One region of the Synechococcus sp. BMK-MC-1 genome, then DNA from elsewhere that is predicted to be linked to it. Evidence: predicted binding sites of a transcription regulator. Region 1 holds the regulator's gene; each other region holds the start of a gene.
What was found. Region 1 encodes NtcA, which controls nitrogen genes in cyanobacteria. Its sites were predicted from a motif close to GTANCNNNNGNTAC; they were not measured.
Positions count from the first base shown of each region.

Region 1 (5,783 bases):
CCGCAGTTCCGGGTGGGCTGATTCCCTTGGCCATCAAGCCCTCAACAGACGCTTTATCACTCGTGATCCAGCTGCTGAATCCCGGAGCTCAGCGCTTGCATTGGCAGTTGACGGAGGACTGGGCGGTCCCTGATGGAACCAACCGGATCGAGCTCAGGCCCGGTGAACTCCGGGAGGTTCGCTTGGTCCGTCAGTCCTCGTGATCGTCAAAGGGATCGTCGAGCCGTTTCGACGGCGGACCGAAGGCTGTGTACACCCCGAAACCGGTGAGGCCAAGCAAAGCAGCCAAAACAGCGATCGCGACGGACAGAGCCGGCGAAGAACTTTCCATCACATCTCTCGACAGGATCGGCCTCATCCGGGCCGGGACCCCTAGAGTATCCGGACTGAACTTCACCCGAGACCCAAGCGCCGTTATGGCTCAACGCACTCGTCTGGGCGATCTGCTCCGTCCCCTGAACTCTGAGTACGGCAAGGTCGTGCCTGGCTGGGGTACCACGCCCGTGATGGGAATTTTCATGGTGCTGTTCCTGGTCTTCCTGCTCGTCATCCTGCAGCTGTACAACCAGTCGTTGATCCTTGAGGGCATCAACGTCAACTGGAATGGGGCTGGCTGATTGCCGTCGGCTCATCCCTTTCGCGGGTCAGGCTCATGAATGTGTTTGGAATCGGCCTTCCTGAGATGGCCGTTATTGGTGCTGTGGCATTGCTTGTCTTCGGTCCGAAACGTCTGCCGGAGCTCGGTCGCACCCTGGGAAAAACCTTGAAGGGATTTCAATCCGCTTCCAAGGAATTTGAACGGGAAATCAACAAAGCCATGGCCGAGCCCGAAAGGCTTCCTGAAGCGTCTGAGTCCTCGACGGACAGCACGCCAACAGCAAAAGACGTCAGCACCGACTGATCGTGATCAAGTCCGGCGACCTCCGGTTGGTGGTGGGGCTTGGTAACCCCGGTGATCGTTACGCCTCCACGCGTCACAACGTGGGGTTCATGGCTCTCGAGCAGCTCGCTGCCCGGGATCATGCTCGCTTCCGCGCCATGGCCAAGCTTCAAGGTGATTTGGCCGATGTGGGTGCTGGCTCGGATCGGCTGCGCCTGCTGATGCCGAACACCTACATGAATGAGAGCGGTCGATCGATCCGCGCCACCCTCGACTGGTTTGGTTTGAATCTGGGGCAAGTCATCGTTCTCGTCGATGACATGGACCTTCCCCTGGGGCGGCTGCGCTTGCGGGCCCGGGGCAGTGCCGGTGGCCACAACGGATTGAAAAGCACCATTCAGCATCTCGGTACTCAGGAGTTCGCCCGTCTTCGCATTGGGATCGGCGCTCCAGGGCGTTCTCCCGAGGAGCGCCGGGCGCGCACGGTGTCCCACGTGCTGGGGGCATTCAGCCGTGAGGAAGAGCCTTTGCTCAAGGAGGTCTTAAACGAGGTTCTTGCCGGGTTGGAACGCATCCAGCGTCAGGGACTGGAGCGGGCGGGCAATCACATCAATGCCCTGAATCTTGCCCCTGCTCAGAGTGAGTCGGTTTGATGGCACCGTTGCCAGTCACCACAGCCCATCTGAGGGTGCACCGCCAGAGTTTCAGCGAGCAGTGTCTGGAAGGTGAAGTTCAGGCTGGTGGTTTTCTCTGGCAGTTTCAGTGGTTCTTCAACCGCGGTGAACTGAACGTTGAGCCGTCGCTCGGACGCGCCTTGATCCAGGATGCGCTGCAGCGATTTTTGGTGAAATCCGACTACCGGCTCGAAGCCGGAGGGGATTACAGCTTCACGGTTCGAGCCAAGTTCTGAGGGGAGCCGGTGCCGGCCATTGCAATCGGCAGTTGAGCGCAGACTCGAGAATCACCAGAGCTGCGACAGCATCGAGATCGCAGGGGGGGATGCGCAGACCCTCAGGGAGCAGTCGCCGCCAACCTTGAGGAGGCCAGAGCTCCCAGTAGCGACGTCTGGCCGCAAGGGTGGTGCCGCGTTCGTCGACAACGGTGAGTGGCAGGTCCGCTGGCAGTTGGTCACGCCAGTGGGCACTGGCAGTGCCGTTGCCGATCACCATACGCTCAAGTGGACCCACACCGCGCCACTGCTCCAGGGTTGCCAAGACGGACTCTGCCGGTGCGACCTGGCCTTCAAGAACGCGTCCCAAGTCCAGGTCAACGAGCACAAGCCCGCATTTGCTTCGGCCTGGATCCAGGGCGGCGATGCGGCTCACAGTGAATCCCCCGCAGGGGCGGATTGGAAGCTGCGTTGCACCCGAAGCTCAATCGCCACGGGATCGGCTGTTTCAGTGTCGCCAAGGGCCACCGCCTCCAGCTCAACCCGCCCGGTGCTGCGCTCGATCAAGGTCTGTCCAAGCGCATTCAGCGCCTGGGAGTCGAATTGCAGTCCCTTGCTGATCGATCCCCGCCGTTGAATCTCCGCCAGTGTTGAGGCCAGAAGCAGGTTCAACCTGTTGCGCACCTCCTCGGCAGATGTTTCTGTGCTGGCCAGTGCGGTTGCGGCAAGCACCTCGCCATCGCGGGTGATGGTGAGGTTCGGCCTGACCTCAGGAAAGGCATACACAACCGTTTCCCCCTGGAGCACGTTGGCGGCCGAGCGCAGCAGCACAACCCAGGTGCCTGGTTTGCGGATGGCGTCTTCCAGGCGTTTGATGTCCTGACGGGGCACCAAGAGGATCTGCTTGTCGGGTGTTTGCCCCGGCAAAACCTGCTGATAGGCCTGAAGATTGGCTTCCCGCAACACCTGGTCGATGACCTGGCGCGCCTGGTCAGGGCGTTCAAGCCTGAGCGTGACTGTTGCCAAGGGCTGACCACTGCTGATGGCCACGTTGCCGCGGCGCAGGGCCAGAAGATTGTCTTCCAGCTGTTTCAATTCGGCTTCGCCGGAGCGAATGCGATCCCGCACCGCGGCGAGCTCTCGGTCGGTTCTGCGGATTTCGTCATCGCGTTGGCGAACGTCCTGGCTAAGGCGTTGTCGCTCGGCTTCCAGCCGGCGGGTTTGCTCCTGCAGGGGTTTGAGGGTGTCTCTCAGCTCCGTGGCTTGTTTGCGCGCTTCCTCAAGGCGACGACGCACTTCAATCTCATCCTTGCGCGCTGTCTCCAGTTGTCGTCTGGATTGTCGCTGTGCCGACCGACTGGACTTGAGATCGGCACGGCTGCTGCGCAGGCGCGCCTGAAGGTCGTTCAACTCAAACAGGCCGACGCGCAACTGCCTGCTGACGAGCAGCATCAGCCCCAGGGAGAGGACGCTGATCAAGCTGCCGGTGAGCACGGTGATCACCACCGCAGTCTGGCGGGGACGCAGGCCGAAAAGGCTCAGGCGTGCCTTACCCACCTTGGAGCCGAGGCGATCCCCCAAGGTCGAGAGCACACCCCCAAGCACCAGCAATGACAGCAGCAGTAACCAGCCGGTCACAGAGAATTCATCGCAGGGCGTGCAGCTGGAACGCCGCTATCTTCACCTGTCCAACGTTCAACTGAAGCGTTTGGCCAGGGCAATTGGATCGAGAACCGTGATTTTTTTGCGGTCAATCTCCACAAGCCCTGAATTGCGAAGGTCTCCGAGCAGACGAGTGATCGTGACTCGGGTGGATCCGATGGCCTCGGCGATGGCTTGATGCGACAGTCGCAGATCGATGGTGATCCCCTGGCTTCCAGGAATGCCGAAGTCGCGGCAAAGCACCAGCAGAAAACTCACCAGGCGGGACGACATATCGCGGTGGGTGAGCGTCTCGATCATGGTCTCCGTTTGGAGGATTCGGCTTGAGAGTCCCTGCAGCAAGAGCAGTCCAACCGAGGTATCGGCTTCGATGGCTTGGCGGACCGAGGTGGCGGGAGCCGTGACCATTTCCACTCTCGTGAAGGCCACGGAGTGGTAGAAGCGATCAGAGCGATGGCCGGTGAGCAGGGAGAGCACACCGAACAGGCTGTTCTCTCGAAGCAGCGCCACGGTGATCTCTTCCCCTGACTCATAAACGCGAGAGAGGCGCACTGCACCTCGGCGGATCAGATACACCTTTTCCGCCGGATCGCCGGGGAAGAAAATGGTCTTGTTGCGTTCGATCAGCTCCGTGTTGGCACCGTCGAGGTCGCGGATCACCTCCAACAGGGTTCTGCTGGTGGGAGCGGGTGCGTTGGCGAGGCTCACGTTGCCCATGCGGCCCTGCTGGGGCACTGTGCGGCTGAAGCCGCGGATTACTTCGGGCATGGCCAGCACCTCGCTTCAAGGAAATTAAGGAGCGATCGATTCCCACCCTGTAGCAACGCACACGGTTCCAGGGGCTCAGCGCAGTCGTAGCGCTTCCTTCTGGGCGTCCATTAGTTGCTTCAGTCCAGGCTCCGCGCGGTCGAGGAGCAGGTTCAGTTGCTGTCTGCTGAAGGCTTTGCCTTCCGCTGTGCCCTGAAGTTCCAGCAGCTCGCCACTGTCATTCATCACCACGTTGAGGTCCACGTCAGCCTGGGAATCCTCGCTGTAATCCAGATCAAGCAGGGCCTCGCCTCCGAGCAGTCCCACCGAAACGGCTGCCACCTGGGAGCAGACCGGATTGCTCTGCAGCACTCCCTGCTTCACGAGAGATTCACAGGCGTTCTGCAGGGCAAGCCAGGCTCCAGTGACCGAGGCCGTGCGTGTGCCCGCATCAGCCTGAATCACGTCGCAGTCGATCAGCAGGGTGTTCTCCCCAAGTGCCTCCATGGAGAGTGCTGCGCGCAAGCTGCGACCGATCAGGCGTTGAATCTCCTGGGTGCGGCCGGAGAGCTTGAGCCATTCCCGTCGCTGGCGTTCGGGGGTGGACCCCGGAAGCAGCCGGTATTCCGCGCTGAGCCAGCCGAGGCCCTGGTCACGGCGCCAACGGGGCACGCCTTCTTCATGGCAAACGCTGCAGAGCACAGCGGTTCGGCCGGTGCGCACGATCACGGAGCTGAGGGCGAAGCCCATGGGATCCCATTCAACGGCGAAGGGCCTGAGTGCGGATGCTTGGCGTCCGTCCTTGCGGGAGGTGGTGTTCATGCCTGGCGACGATGGCTTGCTTGAGCCTGCCAGTTGGACCGGTACACCATGGGCCAAGACACCATGGATGGTGTCAAAGGGCTTGTGGATCGGATCCGCACCGCTAGATTCGAACTCTGCTGGGCCGTCTGGACACCAGCCCTGACGCCAGCGAACGAGATGACCACCAGCCTGAGCCCCAGCCACCGAGCCCGAGACGTCCGCAGTGCGGACCACCGGACGCTGGAGCAAGCCGGTCTGCGCGGCCTGCCTGCCTTGGAGCCGCGGTCACCGCTACACCTGGTGGCGCCGGAAGGACAGCTGCAGGTTCACACGGCCCCGTACCGCGGTAGTTACGGGACCGTGTTAAGCCAGTCTCTGCGCAGCGCAGGGCTGGGGAGCCGGGTGATGGTGGCCCAGTTCCTCAAAGGCGGTGTGGTGCAGGGGCCTGATGCGGCGGTCACGCTGTGTGACCGTCTGATCTGGATGCGTCCGGCCGTGCTCGAGTGTTTGTCCCAGCCTGCTGCCCAAGCGGAATCAGCGGTTGTGGATGCGGTGCAATCAATCTGGAGCGCCTGCTCCACCCATCTCAGTCGGGGAGATCTTGATCAGCTGGTGCTGGATGAGCTCGGTTTGGCGATTGCCTTCGGCTACCTCGATGAACAGGAGGTGCTGTGTCGTCTGGAGCAGCGTCCGGCATCGATGGATGTGATCATCACGGGGCCATCCATCCCCGACTCGCTGATGGCTCTGGCTGATCAGGTCACGGAATTGCGCACAGGGTTCTGATGCTGAAAAACGATC
Region 1 is NZ_CP047939.1:389,167-394,949, forward strand. Features, by position in the region: gene SynBMKMC1_RS01955 (glycoside hydrolase family 38 C-terminal domain-containing protein) at 1-203, shown strand, start outside; gene psbN (photosystem II reaction center protein PsbN) at 191-331, opposite strand; gene psbH (photosystem II reaction center phosphoprotein PsbH) at 417-617, shown strand; gene SynBMKMC1_RS01970 (TatA/E family twin arginine-targeting protein translocase) at 653-901, shown strand; gene pth (aminoacyl-tRNA hydrolase) at 907-1,533, shown strand; gene SynBMKMC1_RS01980 (DUF3146 family protein) at 1,533-1,790, shown strand; gene SynBMKMC1_RS01985 (resolvase) at 1,768-2,205, opposite strand; gene SynBMKMC1_RS01990 (DUF3084 domain-containing protein) at 2,202-3,407, opposite strand; gene ntcA (global nitrogen regulator NtcA) at 3,465-4,199, opposite strand; gene rph (ribonuclease PH) at 4,275-5,000, opposite strand; gene SynBMKMC1_RS02005 (cob(I)yrinic acid a,c-diamide adenosyltransferase) at 5,160-5,768, shown strand; gene dcd (dCTP deaminase) at 5,768-5,783, shown strand, end outside.

Region 2 (5,783 bases), 460 kb from region 1:
AAGGTGTTGTAGATCGTGCGTTCGGTGTGCCAGAGCGTTTGTTCCATGTGGCCGTACAACTCACGACCCGACAGACGCATCACGTCCTGCTCGGCACCGGTGGCCTCTGCCATCTCGGCAGCAATGGGTGTTTCGTCGTAGCGCGCATCATCGAATCCGATCGTGAAGGCCTTGACGGGACCCTGACTCACCGCCGACGCCAGGCCGAGGATCGAACAACTGTCAATGCCGCCGGAGAGATAACAACCAACCGGCACATCCGCCACCATCCGCATCTCCACGGCTTCCAACAGAGCAGCCCGCACATTGGCGATGTGATCAGCCTCGGTAAGGGTGCTGTCCCGCTGATCCAAACGGGGAAAATCGACATCCCAATAGGTTGACTCCGACATTTCCAGCCGGTCACCCCTGCGCTGCACCTTCAGCACATGCCCGGGCTGAACCTGGTGCACCCCGGCAAAGGCGGTCGTTCCCGGGACCATGGTCTGCATCAATTGATGAAAGAGACCCTCCGAGGTGAAGCGTCGCTCCACGGCCGGGTGAGCAAACAGCACCTTCAACTCGGAGCCGAACACCAATCCCTCCGGCGTCATCGTCCAGTACTGGGGCTTGATGCCGAAGCGATCCCTCACGAGATAAAGACAGTCATCCACCGCATCAAACAAAGCGAAGGCGAATTCCCCCCTCAGCAAGGGCAACGTGGACTCGAGACCTTGGCGTTGATAGAGACGCAGCAGGATCTCAGAATCACTCTTGGTGCAGAAACGCACCCCCTGTGCCGTGAGGTCAGCCCGAATGCGCTGAAAGTCGTAGAACTCACCGTTGTGCGCCATCAGCACCTGACGGTCGTCGCTGAGGAACGGCTGCCTTGCCCGCGATTCGTTCAGATCAATGATCGACAACCGGGCATGGCAGAAGCCGACCCCGGCAGCGTCGATGCATTCCACACCGAAACCATCCGGTCCGCGATGGGACTGAATGGCCGCCATGTTGACCAACAACTGACGATCCAATGTCTGACGACGGTCCGCCAGAAATACACCTCCGATTCCGCACATCAGTTCGCCTCAGATCACATCCATCACCCGCTCGGCACGGTTCACCATGCAGGTGAGCAATGCCATGCGCAGAAACACCGCCCCACGCGCCTGGCTGAAATACCAGTTGTGCGGCGTGTCATCCAAACAGGTGCTCAACTCGGGACCCCGGGCCAGAGGGTGCAGGACGATCGCCTCAGGCTTGAACGGCAGATCCCGGGTGAGACAAAATCCACCACCATGCACCTCATAGCTGTCGCCAACCCAGGCGATCGCGTTGATATAAACAACGTCCAGCTCGGGAATCTCAGCCGCCAGATCTGAACTGCAGCGGATGGTCACACCGCTCGCTTCCAGCTCTTCCAGTTGACCCGGATCAAACAGGGGCGATTCTGACTCAACCCCGGCCGCATGAATCACCACCACCTCCTCAAGGATCTGGGGAAATTTGCTGAGGATCCGCAGCAATGAACGCACAGTGCGCATCCGTGACGGCAAACCGATCACCCCGATGCGGATCCGATCCTCGGGCGACACCTCTGATAAAGCCAGGCTGGGACGCCACTTGAAAATCGTGTAGAGATCCGCCATCGCCTGCGTCGGATGCTCATCAATGCCATTGCCGGCATTGATGATCGGAATCCGGAGAGTCGCAGTCATGGCATAAACAGCATCCGGATTGCTGTCGCGCAGCACCACACAGTCGCCGTAGTTGTTGAACATGTGCGCCACATCCTCCAGCGACTCCCCCTTGGCGATTCCGGTGGTGCTGCGGTCGGTGATGTTGATCGAATCACCGCCAAGGCGATGCCAGGCGCTATCGAAAGAAAGGCGTGTGCGCGTGCTGGGCTCGTAGAACGCGTTGATCAGGATCTTGCCGGTGAGCGGCGTGTTGTGACGGCAGTAACGGTCAGGGTTGCTCTCAAATTTCGCGGCCAATCGAAACAGCTGAAGCAGAGTTTCGGGTCGGAAGGCCTGCATCGACACAACATGCTGGTCGATCAGATCCAACAAGGGCTCGCCATCTTCAGCGATGGCAGCCAGAAGCTCCTGAGGCTGGTCATGACCGAACACATCGGGACCCATCGGCCGAAAGCGGAGAGGCGCCGATACCTCCTCAATCACTGCTGTGCCGGGATCTGCCATAAGCAAGTGCATCAACACCCGACGAGAAAATCGCGTGCTTGTGCTGTGAATCACATCTTCTCTCGATAACAAGAGTTGAGTGCGGACGTCTAGCTCGAAAGACGTTCTTTAGAAAAAGGGTTAAAAAATAGTTCGCATTAATACAAAACACCTCAAATATGTTCGAAACGAACACTTACCAGACACGTCCGCCTCTCCACTCAATCAACCAAATCAATAACAGCGCGAGCACAGAACAGACGAGCGCCACCTGACTTCCCACCAGGACCAGAGAGAACCAGTGTTGGTCCACCAGAACCGTGATCAGCAACGCGTTGGCCATGGCGTTCACCCCTCCTCTTGCAAACGTTTGAAATCAAACTGTTCTGGCTGCCAGCGACTGCCCACTGCCATCACGACGGCCGAAACGGCTGCGGAGAACACCGCCGCGCAATAGGGAGCAATCAGAACGTAGGCCGTCAGACCCACAGCAGTGCCGGCAAGCATGGCGACAATCGCAGCCCAACGATTGGCGGAGGACCAATAGAGACCGCAAGCCACAGGCCAGACCGTGGAAGCCACCAACGCACCGGTGAAGAACAACACCGTCGCCAGCGAGTCCAGCCGCGGCCAAGACAGGGCCAAGGTGACCACAGCCAGGCCAACCACCATCTGCCGTGCCGCCTGCTTGAGCAGAGCATCGCTCGCCTGGGGACGCAGCAGACGGAAATAAACGTCTTCAGCCAGCAGATCCGCGGTGGAGGCCAACAGGGAGTCCAAGGTGGACGTCAGTGAGGCAAAGACCACCACAAACACCAGTGCAGCCCCACCCGCGCCGAGCAGATCCGCTGCCATCACCGGGAACACCATGTTCACCTGCTCTAGCGGCAGCTCGCGCGCCAACGCCACCAAACCGATCGATCCCGTCACCAGCGGGACACTCATCCAGGCCAATCCCCCCAAAACAAAAGAGGTCATCACCACACTGCGCCGGCTGGCGAACACGCGTGACCACCAAATGTTGTTGTGAAAGACCTCACCCATCGAGAACAGGGCTGAATTCCAGGCGATCAACAGACCGGCGGGGAGTAAGAGATCAAGACGGTCGGGATGCTCAGCGATTAAGAGGGCATGCACCTCCGGCATCGGGAACTGACGAAACGCCAGCACCGCCACCACCGCCAGCAGCACCATGATCAGGAGCGATTGGATGAAATCGGTTCCAATCACCGCCCGCATGCCGCCGAACAGCGTGTAAACCGTTGCGACACCGATCACCACCACCATGCCCACGTGATAATCAAAACCGGAGAGCGCCTGAAGCAACAGGCCGGCCCCCATGGCCTGGGTCATCAGAAAACCCAGCGTGTAAATGGCGGTGATCACCATGAACACCCACCAGGCCAAACGTCCGTATCGCAGCCGAATGAAATCACCACTGGTGCGGCCATTCGGCATCAGCTGCTTGATGCGTGAAGCCAGCGGCGCGAACAGGATCAACCCCAGACCGGCCAGGGCATAACTGAACATGCCCCAAAGACCGGTTCTGTAGCCGAATTCCGGGGCCAACAGTGTGGTGTTGCCCGTCACCCAAGACGCCATCAAGGTGGCTGTGCTCAAGGCCAACCCGATGTTGCGGCCCGCCAGCATGTAGTCGTCGGCATCTCCTTTCCCGCGGCGGCCCCAGGCGATCCCTAGCGCAATCCACAACACGGAGAACAGCACCACAAGCGCCCATGCAATCCCTGGTGCAAGAAAAGGGGCAGCGTCAGCGGACATCCGACGCTCCCCGACCACGCCAGTGCAGATGGCCCTGAATGATCATCGCCACCGTGGCCAGGGTTACCGCAGCACCAAGGGCAAAGATCAGTCCAGCCCAGAGATTGTCATCCAAAGCGAATGTCCTCTTCAGCAGATCTAAGACAAGCAAATCGCGGTGTTCGCATGCTTTCACCGACTGAGAACAAAGTGGCAAGGGCTACCTGAATCACAGGCCGCCAGTGGCTTGATGCCTCCAATCTCGAAATGTGTAGCAATCACAACCCGCAGGGGCCTTCTCGAGTTTTTGGATGCTTTTGGTCATGATTCAGGCGATGTTCACCGAGTACCGACCAACCCAGGGGTACGACGAATATTTCTGCCGTAAACAGTACGCTCCCCGTGCTGATCTAGAGCCACTGCTGTCCTCCCTCGGCGCCATGGGGTTAGCGGAACTGAATCGCAGTCATGCATCAGCGAGCAACCTGTTGCGACGCCTTGGAGCCACCTTCCGACTCAACGGATCAGGGCTTCATGGCGGAGAACGCATCCTTCCCTTTGATCCACTACCAAGACTCATTCACCGTCAGGAATGGTCCGTTCTGGAGCGCGGATTGGTGCAACGCCTGGAGGCCATTGATCAGTTTCTGGCGGACGTTTATGGACCCCAACGGATCCTCAATGATGGTGTGATTCCCCGCGAGGACGTGGAGAGCTCCCAGGGCTGGCGGCCCCAGATGCAGGACATCGCCGTGCCGCTTAACCGCTGGTGCCACATCTCCGGCCTGGATCTGATCCGCGATGGCGACGGCACCTGGAGAGTCTTGGAGGACAACCTGCGCTGCCCCTCCGGTGTGGCCTATTTCCTTGAGAACCGCCGGGTGATGAAGCGCTTGTTCCCGAGCCTGTTTGCGGGCCGGACAGTGCAGCCGATCGACGATTACCCCTCCCATCTTTTGCGCACGCTGCAGGATCTAGCTCCTTGGAGTGATGCTCCACGAGTAGTGCTGCTGACCCCCGGCGTGTTCAACAGCGCCTATTTCGAGCACAGCTATCTGGCCCAGCAAATGGGCATTGCCCTGGTGGAAGGCCGCGATCTGATCTGTGAGGACGGACGCGTCTGGATGCGCAGCACTGCCGGCAGGGAACCTGTGGATGTGATCTACCGACGCATCGATGACGATTTCCTCGATCCGAACGTCTTCCGGCGTGATTCGATGCTCGGTGTCCCCGGCCTCATCGATGCCATGCGCTCCGGTCGGGTGGCCATCGCCAACGCCCCTGGGAGCGGTGTCGCCGACGACAAGCTGATCTATGCCTACGTGCCGGCCATGATCCGTTACTACCTCAACGAAGAACCGATCATCGACAACGTCCCCACCTATCTCTGCTCAAGGGACGACGACCTCCGTTTTGTGCTCGAGCATCTCAACGAACTGGTGGTGAAGTCTGTTGCCGAAGCAGGCGGCTATGGAATGTTGATCGGGCCCCACGCCAGCTCTGAGGAGATTGAGAGCTTCGCGGCGAAGATCAAAGCTCACCCGCGCAATTTCATCGCCCAGCCCACGCTGCAGTTATCCACAGTTCCATCCCTCAGCGAAGGGGAGCTGTACCCCTGCCATGTGGATCTGCGCCCCTACGTGCTCCGGGGTAAAAGCGACTGGGTCAGCCCCGGCGGCTTGACTCGTGTAGCCCTGAAACGCGGTTCCTTGGTGGTCAACTCCTCCCAGGGGGGCGGCTGCAAGGACACCTGGGTGGTCAGCGACAACACAGTCACCGCCGAATGTCCGGAGCCGGTGCCGTGCTGAGCCGTGTGGCCGATTCGCTGTACTGGATCAACCGGTATATCGAGCGGGCCGAAAA
Region 2 is NZ_CP047939.1:2,534,761-2,540,543, forward strand. Features, by position in the region: gene asnB (asparagine synthase (glutamine-hydrolyzing)) at 1-1,058, opposite strand, end outside; gene SynBMKMC1_RS14165 (aspartate carbamoyltransferase) at 1,068-2,183, opposite strand; gene SynBMKMC1_RS14170 (hypothetical protein) at 2,359-2,505, opposite strand; gene SynBMKMC1_RS14175 (sodium:solute symporter family protein) at 2,511-3,941, opposite strand; gene SynBMKMC1_RS14775 (hypothetical protein) at 3,931-4,056, opposite strand; gene SynBMKMC1_RS14180 (circularly permuted type 2 ATP-grasp protein) at 4,256-5,728, shown strand; gene SynBMKMC1_RS14185 (alpha-E domain-containing protein) at 5,722-5,783, shown strand, end outside.
Region 2: the regulator NtcA is predicted to act here: its motif matches at 4,192-4,205, upstream of SynBMKMC1_RS14180 (circularly permuted type 2 ATP-grasp protein).

Region 3 (5,783 bases), 450 kb from region 1:
CTTCGCCTTTGGGATAGGGCCATTGCTGCGGGCCATGTTCCTGGAGCAGAGCGTGACTGAGGCCTGACATGTCGCAGACGCGGGCTGCCGTGATCGCGGTGAACTCCTCGTACACCTCTGCAGCTGAGTTGTAGGAAAACTGATCAACAAACCCGAGGCGTCGTCCCAGTTCTGCAAACACGTCCCAGTCCGGCCGGCTATCGCCATGGCGGGGCCTGAATGCCGGGCAGAAGGTGACCCGCCGTTCTGAGTTGGTCATGGCCCCGTTTTTTTCACTCCACTGCGCTGCCGGCAGAAGCAGATGGGCGTAATGCGACGTTTCGGTATCGGCATAGGCTTCGCTCACCACCACGAGCTTGCAGCGTTGCATCGCGGCTTTGACGCGTTCGAGATCCGGCATGCTCACCAGGGGGTTCGTTGCAGCCACCCACCAGAGATCGAGTTCACCCCGTTCCATCGCTTCCACTTGCTTCCATGCATCCAGTCCTGGGTGGGCAGCGATTGATCCAGGGGCAAACCCCCAGGCTTTCTCAACCGCATGGCGGTGGTCCGCATTGGTGACCAACCGGTAGCCAGGAAGCAGATGGGCGAGTCCTCCGGCTTCGCGCCCACCCATGGCATTCGGTTGACCTGTGAGTGAAAAGGGGCCGGCGCCGGCCTTGCCGATTTCTCCGGTGAGTAGGTGCAGATTGATCAGCCCCCCCACCACGGCAGTTCCTTCGCGCCGTTGGTTCACGCCCATCGACCAAAGGCTCAAAATCCTGTCTTTGCGGCTCCAAAGCCTGGCCACGGCGCGCAGGTCTTTCTCGGCGATGCCGCAGAACTTGCTGGTTTTTCCCGGTGTCCAGGTCTTGATCGTTTGGGTGAACCCTGCGAAGCCCTCGGTGGCGGTATCGATGAAGTCACTGTCGAAGCCGTTGTCCTGAATGATCAGGCGCGCCAGGCCATGCAGCAGTGCGAGGTCGGTGCCAGGGGCAAGCGCGAGGTGGTAATCGGCGATCTTGGCTGTGTCCGTTCTGCGGGGATCGACCACCACGATGGTGAGTCCGTTGGGATCACGCTTTTTGCGTTTCAACAGTCGTTGAAAGAGCACCGGATGGCATTCGGCGGTGTTGGTGCCGATCAAGATGACCACCGAGCAGTGATCGAGATCCTCGTAACAGCAGGGTGGGCCGTCGGAGCCGAGGCTGCGGGTGTAGCCGGCGACGGCTGAGCTCATGCACAGCCGCGAATTGGCATCGAAATTATTGGTGCCAAGAGCTCCCTTCAGCAGCTTCTGAGCGATGTAGTAATCCTCGGTGTGAAACTGCCCAGAGCCATACATGGCAATGGCATCAGCTCCTTTGCTGGCCAGAGTGGATTGAATGCGCTCGGTGAGCAGGTCAAACGCGCTGTTCCAGCTAATGGCTTCAAACGGATCAGCCAGCGTTGCTCGGTACAGGGGCTGGCTGAGGCGTCCCTGTCCCAGAGTCTCCCCAACAGTGGCACCTTTGATGCACACCTGTCCGTGGCTGGATGGGTGCTCGCGATGACCGCGGGCACTCCACATCGGATTGCCTTCGGCGTCGCGCTTCACCGCTTTTCCAGCTTCGCCTGGAGGCAACAGGTCCAGGCCGCAGCCAACGCCGCAGTAAGGACATTGACTTTGCACAGACGCAGTGGTGGGCGGCATGGCAGCACTCCAATGAATTGAGAAACCCCCAATGCCAAAGGCATCGGGGGTGGTCACCATCCGGAGATGGATTTGCGGTGTTAGCGAGCCATTGAGGGAGTGCCCTCAGCGGCGGTTTCACCCTCGTGCAACTCAGCGAAGGAGCCCTTGGGTTCCTTCAGGAAGAAGAAGCAGAAGAAGGCAACGATCAATCCAGCAATGCCCAGGATCTGAAAGAAGGCACTGTTCGACGCTGCAATCGTTTCCGCGCTCGGTTCACCAGCACCTCCCATCCAAAGCGGCAGCAGGCTGAAGATGGTGAGGTAGGTCACTGCGCCCACGTTTCCATAGGCACCCACCAGGCCTGCCACCTGTCCGGTCACGCGACGCTTGACCAGAGGCACCAGCGCAAAGGTGGCGCCTTCACCCGATTGGACGAAGAAGGACGCGAGCATGGTGATCAAGACGGCGATCACGATGCCGGTGGTACCGGTAAAGGTTCCGGGCTTGATCAAGCTCATGATCAGATAGCCGACACCCAGACCTGCGGTGAGGAACCCCATGGTGTTTTTACGGCTGCCGAGTTTGTCGGAAATCAAACCTCCGGCCGGACGGGCCACCAGGTTTACAAATGCAAAGCAGGACGCAAGGATTCCGGCTGTTGCTTTCGGCAAATCAAAGGTGGTTTCGAAGAACGTTGGCAGCATGGAAACCACGGCCAGCTCTGAACCAAAGTTAACGATGTAGGTCAGCTCAAGGATGGCGACCTGTTTGAACTCATAACGGTCCTCTTTGGGGTACACCTTGGTCCCCATAATCAGCTCTCTGTTGGTGCGAATGATTCCCCAGGTTTGAAAGACAAACCAAACCAAAACAGCGAGGAGGGCGAGGGGATAGGTGGATGCGTTCAGAAAACCCACCTTCTGAAGTCTCCAGCACAACACGCAGAGAATGGCCGCGAAAGGCACATTCATACCCAGAAGTCCCCAGAAATCACGCATGCTGGTGACTTCAAGACCAGCCGTTTTCTCAGGGCGTTGATAAACCTTCCCGGGCGGCGTGTCGCTCACATTGAAGTAATAGATTACGCCATAGACGGCTGAAATAATCCCTGTCAGGGCGATGGCACCGCGCCAATTCAGAACATCGCCAGTTGGCAATGTGAAGCCGCCGGAGAAGGAGAGCCAACCGGCAAGACCAACCAGGGTAAGTGCGGAGAATGCGGATCCAAAGTTGCCCCAACCTCCATAAATGCCTTCTGCGAGGCCAATTTCTTTCGGGGGAAACCATTCAGCAACCATACGGATGCCGATTACAAATCCTGCACCAACGATCGATAGCAGCAGGCGAGCAACCACCAGCTGATTGAAATCCTGAGCGGATGCAAACATCAGGCAAGGGATCACCGAAAACACCAGAAGGGTGGAATAGGTGAGCCTTGGACCGAATTTGTCGAGCAGCATGCCGATCAGCACACGTGCAGGAATGGTGAGTGCCACATTGCAGATGGCCACGGTTCTAATCTGACCAACTGTGAGTCCGAGATCGGCTTTCACGGTGGTGGCAAGAGGAGCCAGATTGAACCAGACAACAAAAGTTAAAAAGAAGGCAAACCAGGTGAGATGCAGTGTTCTGTATCTCCCCTGAAATGACCAAAGTTCGCCAAGCATGGGGTTTGGTTGGGATGAAGTGTCAAACCCCGGCTTCGAAAAGAATGCGCTCAGGATTTAAAAAGCGGCGCTCATGCAGACCACTGGTGTATTGCACCATTTGCTAAGCCGGTTTCGGGTCGCATTCGTTACCAAATCCAGGGTCTCGCAGTCGCTCGCCAGTATCACAGGCGGGTCCAATTGGCCCAGGAGTAGTCGTTGTTACAGAAGTGCTTGCGCAGAGAGGTGATAGGTAATCAATCAACGATTTGTCGATGTCTCGTTCACTTCGCGCTGTGCTCTTCGCAGGAGGTGCCAGTCAGAGAATGGGATCCGATAAAGCCCTGCTTCGCCACTCCAATGGCGATCCCTGGTTGGTCGCATCAGTCAAGCTTCTGCGTTCCGTGGGCCTTGAGGTGTGGGTGCTCAGTGGCCATGCCAGCCATCGAGACTGTCTTGCCGGCCAATCTGGTGTGACCGTTCAGGCAGAGCCTTGGGCACCGGCAGGACCTTTGCAGGCGTTCAGTTGTGTGTTGTCTGAACGGGAGGATGAAGCCTGGCTCACGCTTCCGGTGGACATGCCTGGTTTACGCCGCAGCACGCTGCAGTCGCTTCTGCGCCATTGGCGCCAGGCCGAAAGTCAGGCCCTGGTCGCAGAGGGTGACGATCGCTTGCAGCCGTTGTTTGGCGTGTATCCCTGTGGAGCGCACAACAGATGTGCGCTCGACCAGGAGCTGGCACAGGGACGTGGCCGATGGTTCGGTTGGTTGGAGCGGATTCCGTACAGCACGTTTCTCTGCCCTGAACGGGATCTGATCAATGTGAACAGGCCAGACGATCTGGCAGCGTTGATGCGATGAGCCCTGCGCCACCTCCAGTTGATCAATGGTTCCGCCCCTTCGGGGTTCTGCGGTTGTCGCTGACGGCCCGCTGCAATCTGGCCTGCCCTTATTGCTGCCCGGATTCGGAGGAGCTGCCAGGACTGATGCGTCTGGATCAGCAGGTTCGCTTGGTCAGGGTTGCCTGCGGTTTAGGGGTCCATACCCTGAGGCTGACTGGAGGTGAACCGCTTCTCAGTGATCGCCTGTTGCCGCTGCTTGAAGCGTTGGCGGCTGGCCGTTCGAATGCTGCCGATCCCCTCGCTCGGTTGAAGGAGGTGGCGTTGACGACCAATGGGGTGCTGCTGACGCCGGAGAAGGCCCTGGCCTTGCGGGCCGCCGGTTTGGATCGCATCACCGTGAGCCTGGATGCTTTGGAAGGGGGCGTTGTGGCCACGATGGCGGGCCTGCGTGGAGGCCAACGCGTCGGCGAGCGCTTGGTTGAGCAGGTTCTTGGAGGCCTCAGCGCCGCGCGCCGCGCTGGCTTCGAGCCTGCAAGCGGAGGGCTCAAGCTCAATGCCGTGATGCGACGAGGACTGAATGACTCTCAATTGCTGCCACTGGCGACGTTGGCGCGCGAACGAGGTGTGGAGCTGCGTTTGATCGAATATATGGATGTGGGGAATCGCAATGGCTGGGCGCCGGATCAGGTGATCTCAGCGGCGGAGATGGTCCAGCGCATCGACGCGCGCTGGCCGTTGCGGCCATTGCCGCGGGAATCGGGGGCAACATCTCGCCGCTGGAGCTATGAGGATGGACGTGGGTTGATCGGGACGATTGCTTCGATCACGGAGCCCTTCTGCGGGGATTGCAATCGTCTGCGTGTCACTGCCGATGGTCAGGCCTTCACCTGCCTGTTTGCCTCTGAGGGCACGGATCTTCGTCCCTTCCTTCATAACGAGAAGACCTTGGAGGCTGTTTTGCGCGGGCTCTGGCGTCGACGCCGTGATCGCTACAGCGAGGAGCGTCAGGGGTTCACCGCTTCGGCCCCTCATGCGGAGATGGCCTATTTGGGTGGCTGAAGCGTCGCCGATGCCACCGTTTTCCTTGGCGGAGGCCAGTACAACACAGTCGTAGTTGTTTGCCGTCAACGCACGCATCGAGGATGTTTGAATTGCTGTCCTATGAGCGCTTCCGCGACACACCAGCGGTGCGTTTCTTTGACGTGACGGTGGAAACGTCCAATGCCCGTGATCTGGTGATTCACAGCGGGCCTGCGATCAGTCCGCCCGATGATCCAGACAGCGGTGCCTGGCAGTTCTATTTGCATCCTCATCAGGAAGACAATCTTTTAGCGGCCAGTGGTGGCCGCACTTTTTATCTGGTGAATCTGGCTTGGACGAAGCCGTTTCACATCGTGCGTCTGCAGAGCGGCGGCGACATCCTGCGCATTCCGCCCGGTACCTTCCATCGTTCGGTGTCGGACCCTGATGGGTCCGTGGTCCTCAACCAAGCGGTTCGGGAGAAAGGGGTGTCGTTGCTTCAGGAGTTCCGCGTGTACAACAGTGCACGCATTCCAGCTCTGATGGCTGTCACGTCGATCCAGGCTCCACCGCCACGTTTTCACGGGGTGGAACCCCTGGTTCAGGCAGCCTGAATCAGGGG
Region 3 is NZ_CP047939.1:2,542,329-2,548,111, reverse strand. Features, by position in the region: gene SynBMKMC1_RS14215 (molybdopterin oxidoreductase family protein) at 1-1,672, opposite strand, end outside; gene SynBMKMC1_RS14210 (NarK family nitrate/nitrite MFS transporter) at 1,753-3,321, opposite strand; gene SynBMKMC1_RS14205 (molybdenum cofactor guanylyltransferase) at 3,576-4,160, shown strand; gene SynBMKMC1_RS14200 (GTP 3',8-cyclase MoaA) at 4,157-5,200, shown strand; gene SynBMKMC1_RS14195 (redox protein) at 5,284-5,775, shown strand; gene SynBMKMC1_RS14190 (transglutaminase family protein) at 5,763-5,783, opposite strand, start outside.
Region 3: the regulator NtcA is predicted to act here: its motif matches at 3,513-3,526, upstream of SynBMKMC1_RS14205 (molybdenum cofactor guanylyltransferase).

Region 4 (5,783 bases), 950 kb from region 1:
GCGGGCTGGTTCAGGCAGCGACGCAGGAACCTTCGCGGAAACGAGGAAGCTCAGTCTCAAACAAATTGAGCAGACGATTCACGTTTTCAGGGGTGGAGTTGTAGCCCATCAGGCCAACTCTCCAAATCTTTCCTGCCAGAGCGCCAAGACCACCGCCCACCTCAATGCCATGGGTGTTCAACAGATAAGACGAGAAGGCCTTGCCGTCCACGTCGTCTGGGATGCGCACGGTCGTGAGGGTGGGCAATCGCAAGGCCTCGGGGACATGCATCTCAAGGCCAAGAGATTCCAATCCTTTCCAGAGCGCTTCGGCATTGCGGCGATGCCTTGACCAGGCGTTGTCCAATCCTTCGTCGGCAAGAAGCCGGAGGGCTTCACGCATACCGAAATTCATATTCACTGGAGCGGTGTGGTGATAAACCCTGTCGCTTCCCCAGTACTGATTCAGCAAGGAGACATCCAGATACCAGTTTGGAACTTTGTCCTTTCTCGCAGCAAGCTTGGCTTCAGCACGAGGGCCCATGGTGAACGGTCCAAGGCCTGGAGGACAGCTCAAACCCTTCTGGCTGCAGCTGTAGGCCATGTCCACCTTCCACTCATCGAGGTAGAGGGGAACACCTCCAAGAGATGTGACCGTGTCGAGCAGAAGCAGACAGTCGTGCTTGCGGCAGAGGTCACCAACGCCCTCCATGGGTTGGCACACCCCTGTGGAGGTTTCTGCATGCACCATGGCCAGAATCGCCGGCTTGTGATGCTGGAGTGCAGAGTCCAGCTCGTCGAGCGTGAACGCCTCCCCCCAGGGTTTTTCAATCACGCGAACATCGGCTCTGTAACGGCCGGCCATATCCGCCAGGCGATTGCCGAAATAGCCCTTGACTGCGACCAACACGCGATCGCCGGGCTCAACTGTGTTGGCCAGGGTGGCTTCCATCGCCGCGCTTCCTGTACCGCTCATGGGCAAGGTGAGGCGATTGTCGGTCTGCCAGGCGTAACGCAGCAATTCCTGCACTTCACCCATCAGATCCACATACAAGGGATCGAGGTGACCGATCGGCGTTCTTGCCAGTGCAGACAGAACAGTGGGATGGGCATTCGAGGGACCTGGGCCCAGCAGGAGGCGGTCAGGCGTACTGATGGGCTCTACAGAACGGCGATGGCGCGAATCAATCTGGGGAAGAGAGTGCGTCATCGGCAGGCCGGAAACCATTAATAAGTGGTGAAAGCCTACGCATCAATCGAGCCGGTTTGAGCTGGAAAGCCCTGTTCCGATGCCGCTTGAAACGATCAGACACTCCCTAAGGAATTCAGCGCTGACGAACATCGCTGGCGGCGAGGCCCGATGCCATGTGCTCAAAAGGAGCTCGAACCAAATCCAGGCTCTTGGTGGGGACACCCTCTTCCAGGAGACGTTCGCAGAGAACATCAGCAAGCAGAACCATGCTTCTCACCGTCGGTCCGGTGGGGACGCCCAAACTTTTATAGGTATCGTCCAATCCGTTCAGAACCCGCTCATTGAGAATCGTGCTGTCACCTGCAATCAAGGCGTAGCTGGCGTAGCGAAGGAAATAATCCATGTCGCGCAAGCAGGCAGCAAGACGCCGTGTGGTGTAAGCGTTGCCTCCGGGAAGCAGCAGTTCTGGATCTCCTTGAAACAGACGCTGACTCGCTTCACGCACAAGCTCGGCCGCTTCACGGTTGATCAACTCAACGGCCTTCAGCCTGATGGCGGACTCATCGAGATAGCTCTCGATCCGATCGATGGCGGAGCGATCGAGGTATCGGCCGAGCTGGTCGTACCGACCGATCAATCCGGTGATGGCATCACGCATGCAGAACTCTGGCCACGTTGGCCGGAAGCTAACACCAACATCGATCCGAAACCGCTTCCAGCGCGTGGGATCCCGGGAACTTGACAGAAACGGTTACCAAGAAAGCCGTCGATCCAGCTCAACGCCGGCGAGAGAAAAAATGTACTCATTGATACAAAACCATCCCACGGCGATCCCTACGGTCCTGGAGTGATCGAAGACCCACTAACGCCAATGGCTAGCACCGCCCAGGATGTACTCCGGCAGATCAAGGATGAAGGCATTGAACTGATTGATCTCAAGTTCACTGATCTCCACGGGAAGTGGCAGCACCTCACCATCTGCTCTGACCTTCTGGAAGCGGACTCTTTCGAGGAAGGACTGGCCTTCGACGGATCCTCAATCCGTGGCTGGAAGACCATTGACGCCTCAGACATGGCGATGGTTCCTGACCCATCGACAGCCTGGATCGATCCGTTTTACAGCCATAAAACACTGAGCATGATCTGCTCGATCCAGGATCCGCGAACGGGCACCCTGTACGACCGCTGTCCCCGCGCCCTGGCGCAGAGAGCATTGGCTTATTTATCTGGCAGCGGTTTGGCAGATACGGCCTTTTTCGGCCCGGAGCCAGAATTTTTTCTCTTTGACGACGTTCGTTACAACTCCAGCGAGGGAGGGAGCTTTTACAGCGTTGACACCATTGAAGCGTCCTGGAATAGCGGACGCCTGGAGGAAGGTGGCAACCTCGGCTACAAGATTCAGCTCAAAGAAGGTTATTTCCCTGTTGCACCCAACGACACAGCGCAGGACATCCGCTCCGAGATGCTGTTGATGATGGCCCAACTGGGAATCCCGATCGAAAAGCATCACCATGAAGTGGCGGGTGCTGGCCAACACGAACTGGGCATGAGATTCGCCGAGCTGATCCAGGCGGCGGATAACACCATGACCTACAAGTACGTGGTTCGCAATGTGGCCAAAAAGTACGGCAAAACCGCCACATTCATGCCCAAACCCGTTTTCAACGACAACGGCAGTGGCATGCACGTGCACCAAAGTCTTTGGAAAGCCGGCCAACCGCTGTTTTTCGGAGAAGGCACAGACGCCAACCTGTCTCAAACCGCCCGCTGGTACATCGGCGGAATCCTGAAACACGCTCCGTCATTCCTCGCATTCACCAATCCCACCACCAACAGTTACAAGCGCTTGGTGCCAGGGTTTGAAGCCCCGGTCAATCTCGTTTATTCAGAAGGCAATCGCTCCGCGGCGGTGCGCATCCCGTTGACTGGTCCGAACCCCAAGGCCAAGCGCCTGGAGTTCCGCTCCGGAGATGCCCTTGCCAATCCCTACTTGGCCTTCTCCGCGATGATGATGGCCGGCATTGATGGCATCAAGAATCAGATCGATCCGGGTGCACCCACCAATGAGGACCTGTTCGAGCTTTCAGCCGAACGCTTGAGCGCGATCGACACGGTGCCTGCCTCCCTCAATGGTGCCCTTGAAGCCCTGAATGCTGATCACCACTACCTCATGGAGGGCGGCGTCTTCAGCAAGGACTTCATCAATAACTGGATCGACCTGAAGTACGAGGAGGTGCAGCAGCTGCGTCAGCGTCCACACCCCCACGAGTTCACCATGTACTACGACGCCTGAACCCAGGCTTCAGCGGTGCCGCAGCTGGGCCATGGCGCTGTCATGGAGATGCTTCTCGTGCAGTCTCCGACGCGCCCACACTTTCTGCTGAGCAGCGGCACTGCGTCGTTCCACTGGCTGTGGATCGTCATGCTGCACAAGGGTTGCCTGTGTGCGTGCAACCTCATGGGCATGGCGATCAGCCCAGCTCATGTACTCAGCGGCTGCGCGCTGACGCCTCTCCAGAACGTTGTTGGAATAATCCAGGCTGAATGCGGCAGCTTGCGTCTGTTGTCCCATCCCGTGCACTCCGTCTCAACGGATTAATTCTGTAGCAACAGCTACCAATTTTTCTTGTTCTTCACAGTTCTTTCCCTCGAGGCCCGAGCCACGGCCACGGCGAGCCTCAGGATCAGCTGAAATAAACCTGCTTGATCAGGCTCTTTCGCATGGCGCCCAGCTTCACCGAGATCGCGTATCGGACCCTTCAGCAGGGTAGGAGCCTCGCTGGGCTGGTGCACAAGGAGTTGAGCACCAAGGTGATGGAAGTGGTGGCTCCGGACGTCGTTCCGCAGACCGAACCCGTTCCGGCTGAAATGATGGCAGCTCTCCGCCAGTCGCTCAACACGCTCCACGACCGCGACTGGCTGGACGCTGAAGAAGGTCTGTACCCGCAATCGCTTCTCTTTGATATTCCATGGCTGGACTGGGCTGAGCGCTATCCCCGTGTCTGGCTCGATCTTCCTTCCAATTGGGCCCGTCGCAGAGCCAGAGACGTCCAGGATTTACCAGATCTGTCGGATCGCGACTTCTACCCCGACTACTACCTCCAGAATTTTCACCATCAAACGGGTGGTTACCTGTCAGATCACTCAGCGGAGCTCTACGACCTGCAGGTTGACATTCTGTTCAACGGCGCCGCCGATGCCATGCGCCGCAGAATCCTTCCCTCCCTGCTGGATGGCTTGAAGCACTTCTCCAAGCGCTCCCAGGCCAATCTGCGCATCCTCGATGTCGCCACGGGAACGGGGCGCACACTCCACCAGATTCGGGCCGCACTTCCCCAAGCCACCCTTGTCGGGGTGGATTTGTCTGAGGCTTACCTGCGTCAAGCCAACCGTTGGCTGAACCAAGGGCGAAGCAGCCTCGTACAGCTCGTGCAAGGCAATGCTGAACGCATGCCCTTTGATCAAGGCGGTTTTCAAGCCTTGTCCTGTGTGTTTTTGATGCATGAATTGCCCGCTGATGCCAGGCAAGCCGTTTTGCAGGACTGCTACCGCCTTCTCGAACCCGGCGGTGTGCTCGTTCTCGCCGACTCAGTGCAATTGAAGGATTCGCCCCAGTTCGATGTGGCTATGGACAATTTCCGGCGGGTGTTCCATGAGCCTTACTACCGCGATTACATCAGTGATGACATCGATCAGCGGCTTCTGGATGCTGGATTCTGCAACGTGCAAGCCGAATCTCATTTCATGGCCCGCGTTTGGAGTGCCACCAAACCCGACTGCGGCACGAAGTGATTCCCTGACAGACGGCCTTGCGTTGGGGGTGGAACCCCATAAGGTGCAAGCACTTGAATGTCCGCCAATGACGAATCCGTTCAGGATCCGCTGGTTGCAAGGCTGGACTTTTCAGCTGGTGCTCATGGAAGGCAAGGTGCAGGTCGAAGCCCATGGCTTCGGTATTTGCCTGAGAACTGCAGTGCATCCTGGTGAAAGTCCCAGATCCGCGGCAGATCGCCTTGTCCTTGCTGAAGACCGCCGGCGTCGAGCGCTGCACCAAGCCTGGATCAAAGGCCAGATGCTTCCAGACAGCAGTGCCTCCGAACTTCCTCCCCTTGATGGGGCTCAGCCTGAACCCCCAGATTCGTTGGTGGTTGTCCAGCAGTCTCCTGTCGCAGCCTGATTCAGCTTCGCCCTAGCCACCACCCGATCAGAAGCCCTGGTCCACCCCAGCGCAGGGCTTTCCAAAGGAGTTGTCCCCGTTCCGGGATGAACAGCCATTGCAAGGCTGCAGGGTCTGCCTCGATGCACTGCTGAAGCAAACGGCGCTGCTGCTTCCGCCGTTTTGATCTGCGATCCGAACCCTCCCAGGTTTTGGGCTGCAACCCTGCAAGCCCACCCAACTGGTGGAGATAACGCTGATGAAACCGACCCGGTTTGCTCACCGTCGTTATGCGTTGTTCATTCAGATTAGAAAGGGTACGCGTAGATATCAGCGTGACTGTGAATCTCTGGCCTGACGGTGTGGTGGAGCAAGCCAAAGCGTTGCATCAATCGCTGACTATTGGGGATCGGGAGTGGCACAAGCTCAAGTCCAATGCGGATCGTCGGGGAGCCG
Region 4 is NZ_CP047939.1:1,334,527-1,340,309, forward strand. Features, by position in the region: gene SynBMKMC1_RS07465 (nucleoside deaminase) at 1-69, shown strand, start outside; gene SynBMKMC1_RS07470 (alanine--glyoxylate aminotransferase family protein) at 11-1,207, opposite strand; gene SynBMKMC1_RS07475 (allophycocyanin subunit beta) at 1,305-1,829, opposite strand; gene glnA (type I glutamate--ammonia ligase) at 2,043-3,464, shown strand; gene SynBMKMC1_RS07485 (hypothetical protein) at 3,474-3,743, opposite strand; gene SynBMKMC1_RS07490 (class I SAM-dependent methyltransferase) at 3,893-4,963, shown strand; gene SynBMKMC1_RS07495 (hypothetical protein) at 5,031-5,348, shown strand; gene SynBMKMC1_RS07500 (hypothetical protein) at 5,350-5,610, opposite strand; gene SynBMKMC1_RS07505 (DUF6439 family protein) at 5,618-5,783, shown strand, end outside.
Region 4: the regulator NtcA is predicted to act here: its motif matches at 1,971-1,984, upstream of glnA (type I glutamate--ammonia ligase).